Regions from separate parts of the Imbroritus primus genome, predicted to be linked through region 2. Evidence: riboswitches for the same ligand, from Rfam matches in the RefSeq annotation. Region 2 holds a riboswitch; each other region holds the start of a gene.
What was found. A riboswitch is a leader RNA that binds a small molecule or an ion and turns the genes downstream of it on or off. The one in region 2 is predicted to bind thiamine pyrophosphate.
Positions count from the first base shown of each region.

Region 1: another riboswitch for thiamine pyrophosphate. It lies ahead of thiC (phosphomethylpyrimidine synthase ThiC); the one in region 2 lies ahead of ACQ3C8_RS04355 (TonB-dependent siderophore receptor).
Region 3: another riboswitch for thiamine pyrophosphate. It lies ahead of ACQ3C8_RS00640 (FAD-dependent oxidoreductase); the one in region 2 lies ahead of ACQ3C8_RS04355 (TonB-dependent siderophore receptor).

Region 1 is NZ_OZ201293.1:147,058-154,818, reverse strand. Features, by position in the region: gene ACQ3C8_RS00635 (hypothetical protein) at 1-178, shown strand, start outside; gene thiC (phosphomethylpyrimidine synthase ThiC) at 247-2,148, opposite strand; TPP riboswitch at 2,288-2,389, opposite strand; gene ACQ3C8_RS00625 (hypothetical protein) at 2,628-3,677, shown strand; gene ACQ3C8_RS00620 (isovaleryl-CoA dehydrogenase) at 3,914-5,578, shown strand; gene metK (methionine adenosyltransferase) at 5,674-6,855, opposite strand; gene ACQ3C8_RS00610 (lysophospholipid acyltransferase family protein) at 7,120-7,761, shown strand, end outside.
Region 2 is NZ_OZ201293.1:953,947-961,707, reverse strand. Features, by position in the region: gene ACQ3C8_RS04375 (LutC/YkgG family protein) at 1-308, opposite strand, end outside; gene pncB (nicotinate phosphoribosyltransferase) at 417-1,622, opposite strand; gene fdxA (ferredoxin FdxA) at 1,870-2,193, shown strand; gene ACQ3C8_RS04360 (NAD(P)/FAD-dependent oxidoreductase) at 2,238-3,323, shown strand; TPP riboswitch at 3,551-3,646, shown strand; gene ACQ3C8_RS04355 (TonB-dependent siderophore receptor) at 3,718-5,925, shown strand; tRNA gene ACQ3C8_RS04350 (tRNA-Asn) at 5,990-6,065, shown strand; gene ACQ3C8_RS04345 (helix-turn-helix domain-containing protein) at 6,539-6,838, opposite strand; gene ACQ3C8_RS04340 (DUF3320 domain-containing protein) at 6,948-7,358, shown strand; gene ACQ3C8_RS04335 (hypothetical protein) at 7,509-7,761, shown strand, end outside.
Region 3 is NZ_OZ201293.1:155,845-163,605, reverse strand. Features, by position in the region: gene thiD (bifunctional hydroxymethylpyrimidine kinase/phosphomethylpyrimidine kinase) at 1-668, shown strand, start outside; gene ACQ3C8_RS00660 (hypothetical protein) at 764-2,587, shown strand; gene ACQ3C8_RS00655 (thiamine phosphate synthase) at 2,584-3,714, opposite strand; gene ACQ3C8_RS00650 (thiazole synthase) at 3,729-4,565, opposite strand; gene thiS (sulfur carrier protein ThiS) at 4,580-4,777, opposite strand; gene ACQ3C8_RS00640 (FAD-dependent oxidoreductase) at 4,777-5,928, opposite strand; TPP riboswitch at 6,167-6,266, opposite strand; gene ACQ3C8_RS00635 (hypothetical protein) at 6,731-7,761, shown strand, end outside.

The DNA.
Region 1 (7,761 bases), 810 kb from region 2:
GCGCTGGGTGACCGCGATACGCGACGCCGCGTCCGAATCCAACGTACCTTACTGGGCCAGTCTGCAGCGGGTGGGCGCCACGCTTGGCACCCTGAATCCGCATGAACTTGCGCTGGTGCAGGCTCAGGTGGCAGCAGACAGGGGAATCTCATCCAGATCCCGACGCGGCGCCACGTAACTGCGCGACGGTACCGCCGGACGACCGATCCGGCGGCAGGATCGCCGCAAACATACAGCGTTCGTGGGTCAGGAGTAGATCTTGCCGCCCTGGCGGACGAACTCGATCGATTTTTCCTGCATGGCCTGCTCGGCGCTGCCATCCTTCAGCGAGGCGGCGTAGTCACGCACCTCCTGCGTGATCTTCATCGAACAGAACTTGGGACCGCACATTGAGCAGAAGTGCGCGATCTTCGCGCCTTCGGCAGGCAGCGTGGCGTCGTGGAAGGCGCGCGCTTTTTCCGGATCGAGACCGAGGTTGAACTGGTCTTCCCAGCGGAACTCGAAACGCGCCTTGGACAGGGCGTTGTCGCGCAGCTGCGCGCCAGGCCAGCCCTTGGCCAGATCGGCGGCGTGCGCGGCGATGCGGTAGGTGATGATGCCTTCGCGCACGTCTTCCTTGTCAGGCAGGCCGAGGTGTTCCTTGGGCGTGACGTAGCACAGCATGGCCGTGCCCATCCAGCCGATGTTGGCCGCACCGATGCCGCTGGTGATGTGATCGTAGCCGGGTGCAATATCGGTGACGAGCGGGCCGAGCGTGTAGAACGGCGCTTCGAAGCAGTGCTTCAGCTCCTCGTCCATGTTCGCCTGGATGCGCTGCAGCGGCACGTGGCCCGGGCCTTCGATCATGACCTGCACGTCATGCTCCCACGCCTTTTTGGTGAGCTCGCCGAGCGTATGCAGTTCGCCGAACTGCGCCGCATCGTTGGAATCAGCGATGCAACCCGGACGCAGGCCGTCGCCGAGGCTAAACGACACGTCATAGGCCTTCATGATTTCGCAGATCTCGTCGAAGTGCGTGTACAGGAAGTTTTCCTTGTGATGCGCCAGGCACCACTTGGCCATGATCGAACCGCCGCGCGACACGATGCCGGTCACGCGGTCCGCGGTCAACGGCACGTAGCGCAGCAGCACGCCAGCGTGGATGGTGAAGTAGTCGACGCCCTGCTCGGCCTGTTCAATGAGCGTGTCGCGGAACATTTCCCACGTCAGGTCCTCGGCCTTGCCGCCGACCTTGTCGAGCGCCTGGTAGATCGGCACCGTGCCGATCGGCACCGGCGAATTACGCAGGATCCACTCGCGCGTTTCATGGATGTGTTTGCCGGTGGACAGGTCCATGATGGTGTCCGCGCCCCAGCGGATGGCCCAGACCATCTTCTCGACTTCCTCGGCGAGCGACGAAGTCACGGCGGAGTTGCCGAGGTTGCCGTTGATCTTCACGCTGAAGTTGCGGCCGATGATCATCGGCTCGAGTTCAGTGTGATTGATGTTGGCGGGAATGATGGCGCGGCCAGCGGCGATTTCCTGGCGCACGAATTCCGGCGTGATGTCTTCCGGGCGGCGCGGAATGTTGGCGCCCAGGCCATCGCCGGGATGCTGGCGCAGCAGCGCCTTGTATTCGGGCTTGTCGTACAGCGCCTGCAGGTTCAGCGACTCGCGCAGGGCGACGAATTCCATTTCCGGTGTGATGATGCCGCGGCGCGCGTAGTGCATCTGGCTGACATTGGCGCCAGCCTTGGCGCGGCGCGGATTCGTCAGGTGTGCAAAACGCAGATGCGCCGTAGCCGGATCGGCAGCGCGGGCGCGGCCATATTCGGAACTCAGGCCCGGCAGCACCTCGGTGTCACCGCGGGCATCGATCCACGGCGCACGCAGCGCCGCGAGGCCGGCCTGCAGGTCGATCTGCACGTCCGGATCACTGTAAGGGCCCGAGGTATCGTAGACCGGGATCGGCGGATTGGGCGACTCGCCCTGCTCGGTACGCGTGTTGGTCTGCACGATGGTGCGCAGCGGCACGCGGATGTCCGGACGGCTGCCGACGAGATAGGTCTTCGACGAAGCAGGATAGGCGAATTTCTGGTCGAGCTCGCTGGCGAGCGATTCGAAGGAAGTTGCAGCAGAAGTGGCGGCTGTGGAAGCGGATTGCGTCATGTCTCGTCCTTGGTTATGCAGTGGCGGACGAAACCGGAGGCCCTGAACCGATGACCAGCCTGTAGGCTGAAGTGGCATCCTGCGCGGGCTCGCGGGCGGCTCGTATGGAGCACAAGTGACGCAAGCGGCAGGTGGAGGGACGGTTATGCTTGAAACTTCCCACGCCGGTACTAACCGGATCGGGTTCGAAGGGACTCTCTCAGCTACACGCCCCATGCGTGCAGCACCCCTGTTTCATCCAACAGGGATGATTAAAGCATATTGCGCGGGAAACCGCCAGTTTCACGGGCGCAGGCAAACACGGCCGGCACTGACCTTTGTGGCTGGGCATGTGCCTCGACAACACAAGGCCTGTCAGGCGCCGCAGCGGATGTATCGCCGATGAAAACCGGCGGGCTCACGAATGTTTGCAAATACGGCCAACGCAGTACGGCAGCATGGCTCTACGATAGGCTCACATATCGACAGAGAGGAATTGCATGTTGTCACGTCTGGGTTTTGGAGCGAGTCATGCTTCACGACAATCCGCCAACACCAACCCGCAAGCGCCCAAACCTGGCGATGCATCCGACCCGGCGCCCTCTGGAAACGAAGCTGGCAGAGGCACAGGAGCAGCGGCAAGCCGGGACAGCCATACCGCGACCACATCTGGATTGAAATCGAGATTGCGGGAGATCGCTCGTGCCGTAGGCTTCGACCGTCGCCATGCGCAGAAAGCGAGACCGGATCCGCTCGAAGGCATGACCGAAGCACAGCGCACGCAGCTACGCAAGGCCGCCACGGCGGCGCTGTGCGACAAGGTGGTACTGGAAAAGATCCTCGACCAGTGGCCCAGTCGGTCAAGGTATGGTTCCTACGAGCAGGACTACCTGCGTGACCTGGCAGGAAACCTGAGCAGAACCTCGAAGTCGATCCGCAAGGCAATGCTGCCGGTACTGGCAGCCGCACTTTTGTATTGCCACTACAACCGCGTGTTCGTCTACACCAGCAGCATTCCCAATGGCTGGCTCAAGTTCAAAGGCACCGATCGACTGGCATTCGGTCGCTGGGTCACGGAACAGGTACTCCCGCGCCGGATACCCGGCTACGCATCGGTACTGACCGCCGAATTAAGGGCCGGATTCATGAAAGACGTCATCATTCCGGCAACACAGGCAGCTTTTCAACACTACGTCCACCAAGGTGACCTGGGCACGGCCAAGCGCATGCTGACCAGTGGCCTGGTGTCGCCATTCAATTCCTTCGACGAGGTGAAGCCGCTCTTCCTGCTCGTCTCAAAGAAGGTTAAAGCAGACTATCTCGACGAAATCTGCGAAGAACTTCACAAGCTCGATGAGTTCAAGGGCTACATCAATCATTCCGACGGACATAAGCCCCCCCTGCGTCTGCTCGACTACGCTCTGGAATGCGGTAACCAGGCCGTGATCGACGTGCTCAGGAAACACGGGGCGGTGACACATGACATCGACATCCCGGCGCCGCCACCCACCCAGACGATCACATGGAGTGACCCGCCCTGGTTCGATTAGTCGTCGCAGCCAAGTCGGCAGTCGGCATCGCCATTAACATGGTGCGCGATAAAAGCGCCCGATCACTTGACCACTGCGCCGGATAAGTGCCTGACTACCAGTCAAGCTGAATCGACCACTTGACGCACATGAAATGCCATAGGCACATTCTTAGATACGCACGCCCCGATTGTTTCGACACTCGCGTTTCCCGCCGTGTGCGCTAAGATGCAAAACAGGCTCCGGGAGAAACGCGCGTGTCCTCACCCACACACCGCATTTTCAATCAGGTGCCGGACCTGTCCGGCTACAACCTGTACACCTGCGACAACGTACTGCAAAGTGCGGTGACGCACTACGGTGCAGCCTGGTATGAAGCGAGGCTCTGTGCATTGGGCACGCGCCTGGGCGAGGCGGAGACGCTGGCGCAGGGCACGCTTGCCAACCGTTACCCTCCCGAACTCCACACGCACAACCGCATTGGCGAACGCATCGATTGCGTGAGCTTCCATCCGAGCTGGCACGCCCTGCTGCGCATCCTGCGCGGCAACCTACTGCATGCACTGCCCTTTGCCGAACCGCGTCCCGGCGCGTGGGCCGCGCGCAGCGCCGGCTATTACCTGCAGGGGCAGGTCGAAGCAGGCTCGCTGTGCCCCGCGACCATGACGTTTGCCAGCATCCCGGTGTTGCAGAAAGAGCCCGCACTGTTCGCCGAACTGGCGCCCCGCCTGCTGTCGGCTTCGCACGATGCGCGCGATGTGCCATGGCGCCAGAAATCGGCGGTGATGATCGGCATGGGCATGACCGAGAAGCAGGGCGGCTCCGATGTACGTAGCAATACCACCGTCGCGCGTGCGGCGGGCAGCCAGCGGGGCCGTGGTGCCGAGTATCGGCTGACCGGGCATAAATGGTTCTTCTCTGCACCGATGTGCGATGCCCATCTGGTCGTCGCCCGGCTGGAATACGAAGATGGCCCGCTGTCATGTTTTTTCGTGCCGCGCTTTCGTGACGACGGCAGCAAGAACGCGGTCTTCGTGCAGCGTCTGAAAGACAAGCTCGGCAACCGCTCGAACGCGAGCGCCGAAGTCGAGTTCGAAGACGCCAGCGGCATCCTCATCGGCGAGGAAGGCCGGGGCATTCCAACAATTCTCGACATGGCGACCCACACGCGCCTGGACTGTGTCATTGGCAGTACGGCCATCCTGCGGCAGACCGTGGTGCAGACCCTGCACCATGCGAACCATCGCGTGGCATTCGGCAAGCGTTTGGCGGAGCAGCCGCTGATGCGCAATGTCCTCCTCGACCTGGCGCTCGAAAGCGAAGCGGCCACGCGCCTGATGATGCATCTCGCCGATACCTTCGAACGGGCCGCGCACGATCCGGAAGCCGAAGCGTGGAAACGCATCATGACGCCGGCCGCGAAGTTCTGGATCTGCAAGCGCGCCGTGGAGGCCACCGGCGAAGCCATGGAAGTATGGGGCGGCAACGGTTATGTCGAAGAGGGCCCGTTGGCGCGGCTGTATCGCGAAGCGCCGGTCAATTCGATCTGGGAAGGCTCGGGCAACATCATGTGCCTCGACGTGCTCCGCGCCATTCAGAAATCACCGGAGAGCGCAGGACGCCTGCTGCAGGGCATCGCGGCACTGGCCGATGGGGATGCGCGTATCCGCGGACGCCTTGGGGAATTGCAGACGCTGCTGCAACAGCCGCCCGACACGCTCGAAGCCGAGGCCCGCCGCGTGGCGCAACTGCTCGTGCTGACCGCCCAGGCCGCGCTGATGGTGCGCTATAGCGTACGCTCCACTGCGGACCTGTTCGTACGCAGCCGCTTCAAGCCGCTGCACGGACGTGTCTTCGGCACGCTCGCCAATGTGCCGGCAAAGCTTGCGCAACGGCTGCTTGAGGACAGCTTTCCTGTGTAGCGGACACACCCGCGCAATCCTACAAAAAACGGCAACCCGCAGGTTGCCGTTTCGATGCGATCCGCAGAGGCTGCGAACCAGATGCCAGGGAACACTCAACGCTTGGCTGCGGCACGCAGGGCGTCGGCCTTGTCGGTGGCTTCCCACGTGAATTCCGGCTCCTCGCGGCCGAAGTGGCCATAGGCGGCGGTCTTCTGGTAGATCGGACGCAGCAGGTCAAGCATCTGGATAATGCCCTTCGGACGCAGGTCGAAATGCTCGCGCACCAGCGCGGCGATCTGGTCGTCCGGGATCACGCCCGTGCCTTCGGTGTACACGGTGATGTTCATCGGCTGTGCCACACCAATGGCATACGCCACCTGCACCTGGCACTGGCGCGCCAGGCCGGCGGCGACAATGTTCTTGGCCACGTAGCGCGCCGCGTAGGCTGCCGAACGGTCCACCTTGGTCGGATCCTTGCCCGAGAATGCACCGCCGCCGTGCGGGCACGCGCCGCCGTAGGTATCGACGATGATCTTGCGACCGGTCAGGCCGCAGTCACCCTGCGGGCCGCCGATGACGAAGCGGCCGGTCGGGTTGATCAGGTACTTGGTTTCCTTGAGCCACTCCTTCGGCAGGACCGGCTTGATGATTTCTTCAATCACCGCCTCGATGAAGCTGGCCTTCATCTTGGTCGCCGTTTCGCTCTGGTCGGGGTGGTGCTGGGTGGACAGCACCACGGTGTCGATGCTGTGCGGCTTGCCATCGACATAGCGCATCGTCACCTGGCTCTTGGCGTCCGGGCGCAGGAACGGCAGGCGGCCATCCTTGCGCAGCTGTGCCTGACGCTCCACCAGACGGTGCGCGTAATAGATAGGCGCAGGCATCAGCTCCGGCGTTTCGTCGCAGGCGTAGCCGAACATCAGGCCCTGGTCGCCGGCACCGGTGTTCAGGTGGTCGTCGCTGGCGTGGTCCACGCCCTGGGCGATGTCGTTGGACTGCTTGTCATAGCAGACCATGACCGCGCAACCCTTGTGGTCGATGCCGTACTCGGTATTGTCGTAGCCGATGCGCTTGATGGTATCGCGCGCGACTTCGATATAGTCGACATGCGCGTTCGTGGTAATTTCGCCGGCCAGCACCACCAGGCCGGTGTTGCACAGCGTCTCCGCGGCCACGCGGCTGCGCGGGTCCTGTTCAAAGATGGCGTCGAGGATGGCATCGGAAATCTGGTCGGCCACCTTGTCCGGGTGTCCTTCGGAGACCGATTCCGACGTAAAGAGAAAATCGTTTGCCACAGTTGCTCTCCAGGTTGGCATCTGCGTGCCCGTTACTGGAACGTGGCGACGCTTTAGCGGAATTGTTGTCGGGCCATGCACATGCCATGTGCCCGAATCGCCCCGCAAGTTGTCATTTAACTCGGCGATCGCGTTATTATACGGCACTTACCGATGACGCTGCATGGCGTCCCGCCCCAGGCGGGAGACCCTCTCCCGAGGGCCATCGCACGGTTCGCTCCCGGTTCGCCCCATGCTGCCCACCGCATTCCCGCCGCTCCCGACATGACCGTTCTCTTCTGGCTGCTCTCCCGACTTCCGCTACGCGTCCTCCAGGCGCTCGGCGGCATGTTCGGCTGGCTCGGCGCACAGGTGCCCGGACGTTACAGCCGCCTGCTGCGCGACAACCTGCAGCGCGCCCTGCCGCAGGCCACGCCCGCCATCCGCAACGCAGCAGCGCGTTCAGCCGGCCGCATGATGTTCGAGATGCCGTATTTCTGGATGCGCAGTGATCCGCTCGCCGGCCTGCGGATCGACAGCGGCAACCTGTTCACGACCATGGACGCATCGCTCGCGCAGGGCCGAGGCCTGATCCTGCTGACGCCGCACCTTGGCTGCTTCGAGGTGCTGCCGCCGATCATCGCCACGCGCCATCCGCTCGTCGCCATGTACAAGCCACCGCACAAGCCGGCATTGCGCGACTGGATCGAGCGCATGCGCACGCGCCCCAACGTCACCATGGCGCCGGCCGAAGCGCGCGGTGTGCGCATGGTGGTCAAGCAGCTCAAGCGCGGCGGCGTGGCCGGCATCCTGCCCGACCAGACGCCCACCGGCGGCGAAGGTGCATGGGCGCCGTTCTTCGGCCGCCCGGCCTATACAATGACGCTGGTACACAAGCTGCATCAGCTGACCGGCGCGCCGATCGTG
Region 2 (7,761 bases):
GCGACTGTATCCCAGACCACGCAACGCAGCGGCAGCCCCAGGCTGCCCAGGTACCGCGCCACGGCCTGCGGTACATCAGCACGCGCCGGAATGGTCTCGAGCGTCGAGGCCATGCGCAGCGCCTGTTCGGAGAATTCCGGGACCAGACCATCCTGATGCGGACGGGTTTCGAGCGGACGTGGGCCGGCGGGATGACGTGCCAGATAATCGGCCACCGACGCGCGCTCGTTCTCCATCACTGCCTCGGGCCGGCGCTGGGCGGCACGGATGCGGGCAAGGATGTTGCGCCTGGCAGTACTGGTATCCATCTCGCCCCCTTTATCGACTTACTGCTGACTCACTGCCAAGCCGCCGCCGCGTCCCGCACAACGCTCGCTGGTCCGGCAGGCAGCCTTGCGATTATACGAGTGCAATTCCTAATATCCAGCGCCGGACGCTGACGGCGTCGGTTCGGCGGCGACCCCGAAGACCTGCCGCAGGTAGGCGAGATAGCCCGGATCGTCGCTCATGGTCTTGCCCGGCGCGTCCGAGAGCTTGGCGACCGGCTGGCCGTTGCAGCGTGTCATCTTGATGACGATCGGCAGGGCTTCGTACCCCAGATCGTTGGTCAGGTCGGTACCGATGCCGAAGGCCAGCTGGCAGCGCTCGCGAAACCGTTCGTACAGCGCGACGATGCGCGGCGCGGTCAAGCCATCGCTGAACACCAGCAGCTTGCTGCGCGCATCGATGCGGTGCGCCGCATAGTGCGCGAGCATGCGTTCGCCCCATTGCTCCGGATCTCCAGAATCGTGGCGCACGCCATCGAAGAGCTTGCAGAAATACAGGTCGAAATCGCGCAGAAAGGCATCGAAGCCCACGGTGTCCGACAGCGCGATGCCGAGGTCGCCACGATACTCATGCGCCCAGGTGTCCAGCGCAAAGACCTGCGAATCGCGCAGGCGCGGCCCCAACGCCTGGCAGGCCTGTACGTACTCGTGGGCCATCGTCCCCAGCGGGGTCATGCCATACCGGGCCGCAAGCCAGACATTGCTCGTGCCAGCGTATTGCGTGCCCAGCCGGGCGCGGGTTGCCAGCACTACCTCCTCCTGCCAGTCACGCGAAAATCGCCGGCGCGTGCCATAGTCGGCAATCTTGCAGGCCTCCTGACCGGGCTGCCCCAGCAGCGCCAGCTTGGCCGCAAGCCGGGCGCGGCCTTCGGCATAGTCAGGCTGGGGCTGGGTGCGGCGAAAGTACACCTCATTGACGATCGCCAGCACCGGCACCTCGAAGAGGATGGTGTGCAGCCACGGCCCGCGAATCCGGATGTCGAGGGCCCCGCCCCCTTCCGGCGCGGGCGCGATGTCGATGTAGCGGGTATCGAGCTGGAACAGGCGGAGAAAATCGACGAAATCTGACTTGAGGAAGCGCAGGCCCCGCAGATAGTCCAGTTCATCCTCGGTAAAGCGCAAGGTGCACAGCGCCGCAACCTCTTCCCGGATCTCGTCGGCGCACGCAGCCAGGTCCACGCCCGTCCGGCGGCAACGGAAGCGGTATTCCACATCGGCGCCAGGGAAATGATGCAGAACGACCTGCATCATCGTAAATTTATAGAGATCGGTATCCAGCAGGGATTGAATCATCATGCCGCCCATCTCCTGTCGACGCGTCCGGGTCCATGGTAGCGCATCCAGCACAATCCACGCGGTCCGGCACGCCACCAGCCGACCTACCCATTGAAAATCGCATAAAGAAATAAAAAAACTGTCTTATCGAGGCATATAGTCGCGCTATTCTTGGCAAGTGGCTGCGATACAATACGGGCTGCGCGGCAGAGCGTGCATTTGCACGGTTCGCAATCCCAATTTCACCTGATCAGTTTTTGGAAAAGTAATGACCCACGTCGTCACAGAAGCCTGCATTCGCTGCAAATACACCGACTGCGTCGATGTTTGCCCCGTCGACTGCTTCCGGGAAGGCCCGAATTTCCTGGTCATCGATCCGGACGAGTGCATCGACTGTGCGGTATGCGTGGCCGAGTGCCCGGTCAATGCGATCTATGCCGAGGAAGACGTCCCTGGCGATCAGCAGGATTTCCTCGACCTCAATGCCAAGCTGGCAAGCAGTTGGCCCTCCATTACGAAAACCAAGTCCCCTCTGCCGGATGCGGACGACTGGAAAGACGTCACCGCCAAACGGGACCAACTGGTCCAATAATTGATCCGCCGCGCGGCTCGGCCGGCGGCTTCGGAAGGAATATGATGGATATGAGCATCCCTAACTCCGTCGCGGAAACCGCTGCCAGCGGCCAGCCGCTGGAAATCGACGCGCTGATCGTCGGCGCCGGCCCCGTTGGCCTGTTCCAGGTCTTCGAACTCGGTCTGCTGGAAATCAAGGCGCACATCATCGACTCGCTCAAGAGCGTGGGCGGTCAATGCGTGGAGTTGTACCCGGACAAGCCCATCTACGATATTCCCGCCGTACCCATCTGCACCGGACAGGAGCTCACGGACAACCTGCTCAAGCAGATCGAGCCGTTCGAGCCGACCTTCCACCTTGGCCAGGAAGTCACCGTAGTCGAGCGCCGCGAAGACGGCCGTTTCTTCGTCGAAACCTCGACTGGCACACGCTTTATCACCAAGACCATTTTCATCGCCGCCGGCGTGGGTTCGTTCCAGCCGCGCACGTTGAAAGTGGAAGGCATCGACAAGTTCGATGGCCAGCAGCTGTTCTACCGCGTCAAGGATCCGAGCCGCTTCCACGGCCGCAACCTGGTGATCGTCGGCGGCGGCGACTCGGCGCTGGACTGGGCGCTCGATCTGGTCGGCAAGGCCGAATCGATCGTGCTGATCCACCGCCGCGACGGCTTCCGCGCCGCGCCTGCCTCGGTCGCCAAGATGAACGAGCTGTGCGAGAACCTGGAAATGCAGTTCCTGGTCGGTCAGATCACCGCCTATGAAGAAAAGGACGGCACGCTGACCGAAGTCAAGGTCACGGGCGCCGACGGCGTCACGCGCCGCCTGCCGCTGGATGACCTGCTGGTGTTCTTCGGCCTGTCGCCAAAACTCGGTCCGATTGCCGAATGGGGCCTCGACCTGGAGCGCAAGCAGATCAAGGTCGATACCGAAAAGTTCGAGACCAACATCCCCGGCATCTTTGCCGTGGGCGACATCAACACCTATCCGGGCAAGAAGAAGCTGATCCTGTCGGGCTTCCACGAAGCCGCGCTGGCCGCCTTCGGCGCCGCGCCCTATATCTTCCCGGAGAAGAAGATCCACATGCAGTACACGACGACGTCGCCGAAACTGCACAAGATCCTCGGCGTCGACAGCCCCGTCTTCGACTGATCCCCGGCGGAGCCCGCCGGCTCGCGACGGTACCAAACACCGCCCGCCTCGCCACCGCGAGGCGGGCGGTTTGCATTGGAGCGCCATGCATGGTGCCGGGAGGAAGTGGCTGCGTGCGTCCACTTCTGGCAACAGTCAGCCACGACGGGCAGTCAACACCCGCAACATGCCGGCGGAACCCGGTATCATAGCGGCTGCAAACGTTACCGCCGCCAAGGCGGAGCGTTCTTCCAGGCTAGGGGTCCTGCGCATGGCGCGGGTGAGAAAAACCCTTCGAACCTGATCTCGATAATGCGAGCGCAGGGAAGCTGGAACAGTATGGCCAGTCCTCCCCGGCCGACCTCACCCGCTGTTCCCGTCCTTGCGCCTACCGGCTCTGTGCCAAGGCTTGACCATGCTGTTGTTCCCCTTTCGCGCCGCCCGCCCGGCCAACCGTCCGAAGTTCCCCACCACAGTTGCAAGCCTGCTGCTGTTGCCCTTGCTGACCCCGACCGTATTGCACGCGCAGACTGAAGCCACGCTGCAGGAAGTCACGGTCTCTGGCGCACGTGAGACGGGGTACCGTGCACGCACGGCACGCGTCGCCGGGTTCGATGACGCACCGCTGCGCGACATTCCCGCCGCCGTGAGCGTGGTGACGCGCGAACGTCTTGATGACCAGCAGGCCCGCCTCCTGAGCGATGTCATCAAGAATGATGCATCGGTCGGCGAAAACTACGCACCCGTCGGCTACTACGAGAACGTCAATATCCGCGGCGTACCGCTCGATCTCGCCACCGGCTACCAGATCAACGGCATGAGCAGCGTCGGCGAACAGAACGTCATGCTAGAGAACAAGGAGCGCGTGGAGATTCTCAAGGGACTCGCCGGCTTGCAGGCCGGTGTGCTCGCACCTGCCGGCCTGGTCAACTACGTCACCAAGCGGCCTGCCGATGTACGCGACATCACCGTCGGCACCGACCAGCGCGGCAGCCGCTATGTGGCCGCCGACTTCGGCACGCGCTTTGGCAGTGCCGGCAGCGGACCGCAGCCTTTCGGCCTGCGGCTCAATCTGGTCCACGAAGACATGCATTCGTATGTCAACCATGCCGACGGGCACCGCAACGGCGGCGCCCTGGCTTTCGACTGGAACCTGACGCCGTCGACGGTGCTCCAGCTCGATGCGGAATACCAGAAACGCGCCCAGCGCTCGGTGCCCGGCTTCCAGCTGCTCGGCGGCACGGCGCTGCCGCACGATATCTCGCCCCGGCAGATGCTGAATAACCAGCCTTGGTCGCAACCGGTCACGATGGAATCGCACAATCTCAACCTGCGTCTCGACCACACCTTCTCGGATACGTGGCGTGGCGCGGTCAGTGCAAGTCGCAGCCGCGCGATCATCGACGATAACGTGGCCTTTCCCTATGGCTGCTACGCCGTGCCGAGCTGCGATCCATCCATGCCCGGCGCCACGCCCGGACAGTACTTCGCAGCCGATGGCAGCTACGATGTCTACGACTACCGGAGCCCCGGCGACAAGCGCCGCAATGACCAGTTGCAAGCCACGCTTACCGGCAACCTCGGCACGGATACGATCCGCCACGAAGTCACCTTCGGCGCCAGTGTGTTCCGCCGTACCGTCGACCTGCGCGAAGGCCTGTTCGACTGGGTCGGCAGCGACAATATCTACAATCCAACGCCACTCGTGTTCGCACCGGCCGCGCGCGAACCGGGACCATCGTACCGCGCGCTGGACAGCCGCCAGCGCGCCCTGTTCGTGCAGGACCGGATCCGCCTCGGCGGCCGTTGGCAGATCGTCGCCGGCGCGCGCCAGGTCTGGCTGAAGGAACGCACGCCGTCACAGGACACGACACGCAGCGAACTGCTGCCGCAAGCCGCCGTGATCTATCAGCCGACGGCGGCGCTGTCGTTCTACGGCAGTTACAGCAAGGGCCTCTCCCTGGGCGGACAAGCGCCGGCGTGGACCACCAATGCCTACGCCTTCCTCGCGCCCACGGTCTCACGTCAATGGGAAGCCGGCGTCCGCTACGACTGGCGCGAAGCGTTGACGCTGAGCCTCACCGCCTTCCGCCTCAGCAAGCCGTTCGAGTATGCCCAGCCCGATACCAGCGCCATGGGCAACACCTTCGTGCAGCAGGGCAGGCAGGTGCACAGCGGACTGGAACTCGCCGCCACGGGCCGCGTGACTTCCCGCCTGCAGCTGAGCGCCAGCGTCACCGCCCTGCGCGCGCGCCAGGAAGATACCGGCACGCCGGCCTTCGACGGCCAGCAGGTCATCAACGCGCCACGCTTTCGCAGTGCGCTGTTCGCCGACTACAGCATTCCCGGCGTCGAGGGTCTCGCGGTCCTGGGCGGCTGGAGCTACAGCGGCAGCAAGCACGCCACGCGCGATGGCCTCGTCGCCATTCCGGCCGTGCATCGTTTCGATGCCGGCCTGCGCTACACCACCCGCCTCGGCGCGACCCGCTCGACGTTCTACCTGATGGTGGACAACCTGCTCGACAAGCGCTACTGGAAGGATGTTGGCGAAACCCTGGGCGACGGTTACCTGCATCGGGGCGCCCCGCGTACCGTGCGGCTGTCCGCACGGTTCAGCTTTTAAGCGGATTCAGCAAAAAGGGGTTGACGACCCGGCAACCCCTGGCTATAATTTGCGTCTTCTCAGTTCCCTGATAGCTCAGTTGGTAGAGCGACGGACTGTTAATCCGCAGGTCGCAGGTTCGAGCCCTGCTCGGGGAGCCACTAGTATCAAGCAAAAAGCCCAGTCTATCCGACTGGGCTTTTTGTTTTTGGGTTGCTGTGTAGGCACCATGTAGGCATTCACGCTCAACACCCTTCCTACGATGAGCGAGCTATCCACAAGGTGGCTGGATATCTTAGCAACTCAGATGGATGGTGAGGCAAGCCGCCGGGGAAGCCACAATCCGTAGACCAGCAGCGCACTAGACGCCGGGATGGGCCCCAAGCCCCAACGCCTTATCGACAAACCACGCCCACTGTTTTTTGTTACCGAAATTCATGCTCGCCCGCCTCGCCATCCGGCTTCTGTGCCATGGTGATACAAATTAGCATGAAGAGACCCCACTGCCGCTCGCGGTCAAACAAGCGAACGTACAACCGCAGCGCTTGCGCTGCGGATGGAAAATTTGTAGTACCAAGAAGGCGACAAGGGACATTTAGGTATACAGCAACACATCTCTGCTTAACCCAAAGCATCAACCAAGCTGACCTAAAAAAGACATCACCTTCGCACGGCCTTCACTTGAGAGGCGGTGAAATTTTATTAAGAGCTCTGCTTCGTCATCGCTGACGGCATAGAAGTATGCCGCAGGCAAATTGAGAACCACCGCAATGCGCTCAACTAGTTCTGGGTCCGGCATGCGCTTACCAAGCTCATAGCGATTCATCCGCGTACTGGCAGACATTTCATCAAGACCAGCATTTCTGCCCAGAGCCTCCTGCGACAAGCCAGCGCGCTTGCGCGCCTCCTTTAGCCGCTGTGCAAACGTATTCATCCCTTGCCTTCTTTTTACCGAAGACAAGAATCGTCATGTGCTAGCCAACACAATTTACTACCATTTTGGTAGTATTGAGCTTTCCCCACATCTCTCTTCAAGGAAAGCAATGAAATCGATCCGAGTTGCTAGCAACTATGTAGACGCCTTGCTGGCTCGCCGAATCGCTCGCGCCCATGGCTGGCTGCGCACAGGCGGACGCATCCGCGAGCGCGTCTTTCAACTCGCTCGGCGTCGCTATCGGACGACCGACGAAGAGATCGGGACATTCTACTGGCCCGAACATATTGATTCAGCAACGGAACCTCCTTTCCGGGCACCAGCCGATGAGGACAGCGTGCGGGCGGCCGATGAAATCAGCCTATCGGAATTGGCTTCGCTGGCCCGAATTATCATCAATCAGGGAACAGAAGGTGAAGCGGTGTATTACGCGATGGCGCGAAAACTGGGGCTTCAACAACTACGAGCCTCCAGCCGGATGCGATTGAAGCAAGCATTGCATTCGGCAGGGTATTTATGACGCGATGTCGCGATAATCTCTTTGAGCTGATCTGTTTCATGTCGTCGGTGCCAAAAAGATTGCACTATTTCGTTGTATCAACTTCGCGGCGCTCACCCGCCCCTTGACGTAACCGTTGATGAAAGCCCGATCCTGTGTAATGGAATTGAGATGAACATTACCCCTTGCCAATGCTTTTCTCCTGGCTTCAAGATTCCCTGGGCCGAAAAATCCGACATCGGCGTGACGGATCGCGATTGGGAGCTCAGCAAGCTGCGTTGTGGTAAGTGCAGCACGCCTTGGCTGCGTGCGTTCCTTGAATATGAGGCATTCTCTTGCTCAGGTCGGTACTATAGGGCACCAACAAGCGATTCTGCGCTTGAGACTATTACACCCGACGCTGCGTTGCGCATCATCAAGGACG
Region 3 (7,761 bases), 800 kb from region 2:
GCGGCGTCCATGCCATTCCGCCCGAGATCGTCGGCGCCCAGATCGACGCCGTCGCCAGCGACCTCGGCGTGGATGCCGCCAAGACCGGCATGCTCGGCAGCCCCGAGATCGTCCACGCCGTCGCCGCCGCGCTCGACCGCTGCAGCCTGACGCAGCTGGTGGTCGACCCCGTGATGATCGCCACCTCGGGCGCCACGCTCTCCAGCCACGACACCGCCCGCGCCATGGTGCGCGAACTGTTCCCGCGCGCCCGGCTGGTCACGCCCAACCTGATCGAAGCCGCCTGGCTGCTGGGCCGCGAGATCCACACCGAAGACCAGATGGACGCCGCCGCCGAAGCCCTGCTCCAGCTCGGCTGCCACGCCGTGCTGCTCAAGGGCGGCCACCTCGACCAGCCCATCCTCAGCGACCTGCTGCTGTGCGCCGACGGCACCCGCGAAGTCATCCGCCACCCACGCATCGCCACGCGCAACCTGCACGGTACCGGGTGCACGCTGGCGGCTGCGGTGACGGCGCATCTGGCGCGTGGCCTCGGCTTGACGGAGGCGGTGCGTGGGGGCATCGAGTATGTGACACAGGCGATTGCGGCTGGGGCCAGATGGTCGTTGGGGCGGGGGAATGGGCCGTTGGATCATGGGGCAGGAAACGCTTGTTCACTGTCGCGATGAAGCGCAATTCATAGAATGGCATGGCTCACCTTGGATAAAGGAAACCAACCATGCCAGTGAATCCTCTCCGGCGATTAGCGCGCGGATTCTCAAATATGATCGCGTCCGTCAAGGACGCCTATATGCAGGAGAAAAGTGTCGCGGCAAATAATCGCGCAACCTTCCTGCGAGAGACCCTGATCAAAAATCTCCGGGACGAAACATCGACACCAGTCCGCGTACGGTATGAATCACTGCTGCCGCGCTACGCGGACGACGGCCGGATCGAAAAACGATATCGGGGACTCTATCCGCGCCCCATGCTCACGCGCGTCGAACCGGTTCACCTGGAGAAAAAACAATGGCTGCGCGTGGCGGAGACCGAGCTGGCTAAACTGGAGGATTTTCTGGCAAAGCATCCAGTCAGGACGCCGGAGGGCGCTGCTGCGGCAGTGACGCCAGGCACGACACCACCCAACCACCATCCCGGCCCTGCCCAAACGCCTAACACCAAACGCAAGCCCGCAGTGGAACCCGCTCGGGTGATCCATCCTCCCCCCGCGCACAGCGCTCGCAAGAAATTAGCATCGGACGCAGGTCTTCGAACTGCGCGTGAGGCCGGCGGTGCAGCGCAGCCCCAACCAGCACGACAACCCAGACCGTCGAAACATCCAGAAACCCGCCCCACCGGTCAACCGCGGCAGCGCGGTGAAAAAGATCCGGCGACCGTCGAAAAGGCCTCTGCAACGACATCGCGTGCGCAGCGGTCACGCCTGGCGTCATCGCCATCCAGCGGCACGCACAAGACATCAAAAGAAGACCGACAGCGCGCCACCGAGCCATCGCCGAGCGCCCATGCCTCTCTCGCGCTTCACGCCACGGGGACAGCCGAGCCGGTCGGCACCACATCAACCCCTAGGGATCAAAGATCGCACAGACAGGCACCGAAGGGCCCGCTGCACGCACCCCGAACCTCCCGCTCCCGGCGATCGGATGCTCATTCCGGTGCGGGCTCCTCTTCTTCGTCATCCTCGCCGCGCCCCACAGCAACGAGGCCGGGAGCAGCGATCGACGCCGGCCACCCAGGCGCACCGCCGCCGAACCAGCCAATATCACCGGGACACCGTCTACCCTGGGAAGCCGACCCGAACGACGCAGACATCGCCAGGGAAATTCTCGACTGCTTCAGGCATGCTCCGGCAAGCACGCCAGCTACACCCGCTACCGCCGCAGATCCCCTGCAAATACGGGCCATCGAGACGTTCAACAGCGAGCGAGAGAAAATCATGCGGGCAGATGGCCAAAAACGTACCTCGCCCGAAAACGAGCAAAAGCTGCTCGATCTGTCCGATCAGTTGATCCCGCATCCATCCGATCCGCTCACCCTGACATTGTGGAATGGCACAACGACCAGCCTCGACAGGATCAGGCTGCCCGAGCAAGCCGACCCGTCACATCCCGCCGATGCCTCCCTCGAATTCTGCAGCCGGATCGTGTGCGCTTACGCCAACAGCGTGCTCGAAAACCTGGCGCTTGCTTACGTGAAACTGCTCACCGCGGGAACGGTTCCGGACCACCGCTTCAATCATGGCGCGGTGACTGGCATGCTCTATACGAGCAAAAATGCGATGCTTGACGCCATGTTCGAGATGGAGACCCGGATTGCCCGAGCCGCTCGGGAAGAGGGTGTGACACTTCCGGGGATTCCCCCGCTGTCGGTTCAATGGGACGAACTGTTCGAGCCCCAGATAGACGATCCCCATCATGCCGGCAGAACGGTCAACAAATTCGCGAACCTGATGCCGACCCAGGGCCTTGAACGCCCGGAAAGCGAGGTACGGCATCAGCTCCTGGCGCTGCTGGAGAGCGACAGCAGGTTAATCCAGGCAAAGGCGGACACGCTATTGCGGAAGATGCTTGTATCACTACAGCAGGGCTAACCAGCCAACGCGCGCAGCCGACGGACAGCGGCAGATAAATCCCCCGCCTCCGTCACCGCCCTCACGACCGCCACATTTCCCACCCCCGTCCGCAAGACCTCCTCCGCATTGCCCGCATCGATGCCGCCAATGGCGACGAGCGGCAATGACGGATAACTGCTGCGCACGGTCTCGACGTAGGCCTGCAGGCGCGCGAGTCCTTGCGGTGCGGTCTTGAGGGTTTTGGTAGTGGTCGGAAACACCGCACCCAGCGCCAGATAGCTCGGCTGCAGCGGTAGCACGCGCAGCATTTCGGCGAAGCCATGCGTGCTCACGCCGAGCCGCAGCCGTGCGGTGCAGATGGCGGGCAGGTCGGTGTCGGTGAGGTCTTCCTGTCCGAGGTGAATACCGTAGATGCCGCTGGCGCCATGCATGTCGAGCGCGGCGCGGTGCTGGCGGATGGCTTCCTGCCAGTGGTCGTTGATGAACAGGCGGCAAGCGCTGCCGCGTGCGGCCTGTTCGGCGCGGGCGATTTCGTCGGCCACGCGCGCCGGGTCGCCGGATTTGAAGCGCAACTGCAAGGTCGGCACGCCTAGCGGCACGAGACGTTCGATCCATACGGCGTCGGGCACGACGGCGTACAGGCCGAGTTGCTCGGGGCAGGGCGGGAAAAGGCCGGGTGCTTGCAGCGGCGCGGCGCGCAGCATCACGGCCGGAAAACGCGGCAGGTGCGTGGGCCAGGTGGTGTCGCCGACATGCCAGGCGCGTGCGAGGCATACGGCATCGTGCGGCTCGAAATCCATGTCGAGCAGGGCGCGCACCGTGTCGAGCCAAGGTTCCGACAACACCGGGTCATGCTCCGCCGAGGAAACGAACTGCCATGCGCCGAAGGGGCCATCGACATGATCGACGATCTGCCGTCGTGATCCAGCGGAGTTAAGCGTGGTCACCAGTACGGCTTCACGCGTTGTTTCGCCCGGTGTCTCGGCCGTTGTATCCGTGTCGCCATCCGCCGCCGTATGCGCCGGCGCGGATAAACGGAAGCGGACTTCCCCGGCCGGCAGGTCGACTGCCGTGATCTGCCAGCCTTGGGCACCGCGCCCGAACGATGCACCATGCCGCTCGAGCAGCGCGTGACGCAAATCCATATGCCGACTCTCCGTCAAACGTTGCTGTCCTGATGCCAAAACGGCATCCCGACCACCGGCGTGCTGGCCTGCGCCAGTTCGCGCTCCGGCATGGGCTGCGCGAGCCACGCGGCGCGGCCGGCGGCGACGGCCATGGAGAAGGCCTGCGCCATCGCGACCGGGTGCGTGGCCTGTGCCACAGCGGTGTTGAGCAGCACGCCGTCGTAGCCCCATTCCATGACTTGCGTGGCGTGCGAAGGCAGTCCGAGACCGGCATCGACGAGCAACGGCGTATCGGGCAGGCGCTCGCGCAGCAGGCGCAGCGCATATGGATTGATCGGCCCCTTGCCGGTACCGATGGGCGCGGCCCATGGCATGAGCGCCTCGCAGCCGGCATCGAGCAGGCGGCGGCAGAGCACGAGGTCCTCGGTGCAGTATGGCAACACCTTGAACCCTTCGCGGATCAACCGCTCGGCCGCGGCCGGCAGCGCCAGCGTGTCGGGCTGCAGCGTGTAGTCGTCGCCGATCAGTTCGAGCTTGATCCACGGCGTGTCGAACACTTCGCGCGCCATCATGGCGGTGGTGATCACTTCCTCGATCGAATGGCAGCCTGCGGTGTTCGGCAACACGGGCACGTTGAGTTCGCGCAGCATCTGCCAGAAGCGCTGTCCGCCTTCGCCCTCGCCAACCGCGCCTTCACGGCGCAGCGCGACGGTCAGCATGCCTGGCCGCGCGGCGCGTACTGCCTGCTCGAGCACGGCGGGCGACGGGTAGCGCGCCGTGCCGAGCAGCAGGCGCGACGCAAAGGTTTCGCCGTACAGGCGCAAGGCATCGTCGGCCAGCACGGAAGCGAGGGAGGTGTCTGAATTCATGGCAGTTCCTGCAATCAGCCGCCCGTGACGGGCTGCACGAGATCGATACGGTCACCAGCCGCGAGCACGGTGACGGCATGCGCGGCACGCGGCACGAAGGCACCGTTCACGGCGGTGGCGAAGGGCGGCTGCGCGCCGCTGTGCGCGACGGCATCGGCAAGTGTCGCGTTGTCAGGCAAAGCAAGCGCCTGACCGTTGAGTAGAACATCCATCATGCGTTTTCCAACTGTGAATCGAACGCGGTGCCGCCATACATTTCAGGCCAACGCGCCGACGCGCGCACCGCAGGTAGCGCGCCAGCGCCATCATCGAGCCAGGCTTGCGCCACAGTGCATGCCGCCTGCGTGACCGCCGGGGCGATCATGAAGCCATGCCGGTACAAGCCATTCACGCGCATGACCGGTACATCCTGCACGTGTTCGGCAATAATCTCCGGCAGATTGTGCGGCAAGGTGGGGCGGCACTGCACATTCAGTTCGAGAATACGCGCCTCGCCGAACGCGGGGTGCAGCGAATGCGCGGCCGAGAGCAGTTCGAGCGCGGAGCGCACGCTCATCGGCGACATGTCGTCGCTCTCGAGTTCGGTCGCGCCAATCACATATACGTCGCCTGGCTTGGGCGCGATGTAGATCGGGTAACGCGGATGCAGCATGCGTACCGGACGGTGCAAGCGTACGCCGGGCGCGTGGATACGCACCACCTCGCCGCGCAGACCACGCAGCGCAGGCCAGTCGCGGCGCGCGCCGAGGCCGCGGCAATCGAGCACCAGCCCGGCTTCCAGGCCGAGCCCGGGCAGCGATGACACATCGACCTCGCCGGCATGCCAGACGCAATGCACACCTTCCGCCTCCAGCGCCACACGCAGCGCATCGAGCACCATGCGGTTGTCGAGCTGGCCTTCGCCGCCGATAAACAGGCCTTGACGGAAACGGCCGGCCAGCGCCGGTTCCAGTTCGGCAATCGTGTCGCCATCGACAGCGCGCAATTGCGCCTGCACGGCATCGGCCGGCGCAACGGCGCGCACACGGCTGGCGAACATGGTGGCTTCGTTGCGGTCGCCGGCATGCCAGACGACCAGCGTACCGTCCTGCTGGAAGAACACCGGGGTGGGCAGCGTATCGATCAGCGCGCGCCACAACGGCACGCTAGCCATGCCCATCTCCACCACGCTGCGTTCGCTGATGGCGGACTCGGCCAGCGGCGCAAGCATGGCTGCGGCGATATGCGCCGCCGCGCCGCGCCCATCGGGCCCATCGCGCTCAATCAACGCCACGGTACGCCCCGCGCGCGCCAGCTGCAGCGCGCACAGGCGTCCGGCCAGGCCGGCGCCGAAGATGGCGACGTCGATGTCGGGAAGAGTCACGGAATCACCTCGCGCCCCGAGATGCACAGTACGCACGCCCCGGGCAGCACACCATATCGCATACAGTGCACGAAACGATCGGTACAAAAGGGAACAGGCAACCCTGGGGGGCGCCGGCTGTCCGGCTGGGGGGCAATCGCTGACAATCTGGTAGATCTGCGGTCATCATTCGCTCCGGCATGCGTGACATCAACAGCAATGCGCAGAGAAAGACCTTGCAGACTCGTCGGCGCCAGTACCGGCACCGTTCGAAACTTCCCACGCCGGTATGAACCGGATCGGGTGCAAAGGGTCTCTCTCAGCCATGCAGCGTGGGCACGGCACCCCTGTTTCTTCGATAGCTGTAAGGATAGCACACGCATTCGACATCGCGCGGATCACGAACCCGTTTTCGGACAAACGCAGAGTTGCGAAGATTCACATTCCCCGGACGGATGACATCATGTATTCGGCACTATGCTTGTTTTTAGTCACACCCTCATGCCGGCATCCACGCTAGCGGTTCCCTGCGGCACGCCACTCCTTGCGCTGTATGCGCACGTGACAACACGCCGGATTTCGAGGCAATGATCGAGGCCCGGTCACCCGAAGGGTCGGGCGTGAGCGAGCGAAAACCGATCGGGCGCCGCCATGCATCGCCGCTTCTCACAAGTACGCCATCATGCCCTTATCCGTATTTCACACCCCCGTCTTTTCCGCTGCCGCGCGGCAAGTCCCGCCCTCTATCCAACAATCGCGTCTTCTGGACGTTCCCGCTGAAGCGCATGCGCGCCGCCCACTGTTCATCAGCAAGGAAGCTGTCATGAACGGGAATGCGCCGCTCAATGCCTTTCCGGGCGACTATCGTCAATTGCTGAACGAACTCACCACCGTGATGCAGGACCTGGCGATGACAACCGCGCGTCAGGCAGCAATCGCCGTCAAATGGAACGCGCTTCACCAGATGCTTTTTCCCTACGGCGGCGTCATGCCGCAAGCCCTGCACGAAGAAAACGACGCCTACCGCTTTTACACCAGCGTGAAGCGCGATCTGGAGCTGATCAACAAGATTCTTAACGACGATAACGTTCATCTGGAGACGCGCCGACGCGCCGCGATCAACCTGGCGGATGAAATCGAACACTCCTGCTGGGCTGGCATGATCGGATATATCCGCGTGATTGCAGCCAGCCTGGAAGCGTGTGCCGGCGGGTTGATCGGCCGCCTCTACGCGGCGCGCGTCGATGTGATGAACCAGGTTTTTGCCGAAGCCCAGGCGGAGCAAGCGCGCCGCCAGCGGATGGGACCGGCGATGAACGTACACGTCAATTCAGCGCTGTTCAATCACTTCGCTGACCGCTATCACGTCGCCCGCATTGAAGAGAGCTATGGTAACAATCAGATGCTGCAGAGCCGGGGGCTCGATCTACCAGCACTCCAGCGGCGGCTCGATACGCTCCTCGCGCCGTCAAACCTGATTCGGTTCATCGCCGAAGATTGCCTCAATGCGGTCAAACGATGCCTGATGGAAACCTTTCCAAAAACCTCCCCGGAGACCTGGCACGACCTCGGAACCTTTAAGAAAATCGAATCCCCGCTGGAGCAGATTGCACTGGCATATGCCGGGCTGGGGACCAACGGCAGCGGGGCAATTCCAATCACCGCCCTGCTGGATTACCGCGAGGACGACTGCTTTAGGGCAGGCACCAATGTCCCGCTGGTACAGCATTACATCAGCCTGGGGCTGGAACGCCAGTCATTGCTTGATCCGCTGCGTCAACTAGTGGACAGCCCGCTCGACCCACCCGCTGTGCTCACCGCGCACATCGAACATCGTGACACCGGCCTCTGGTG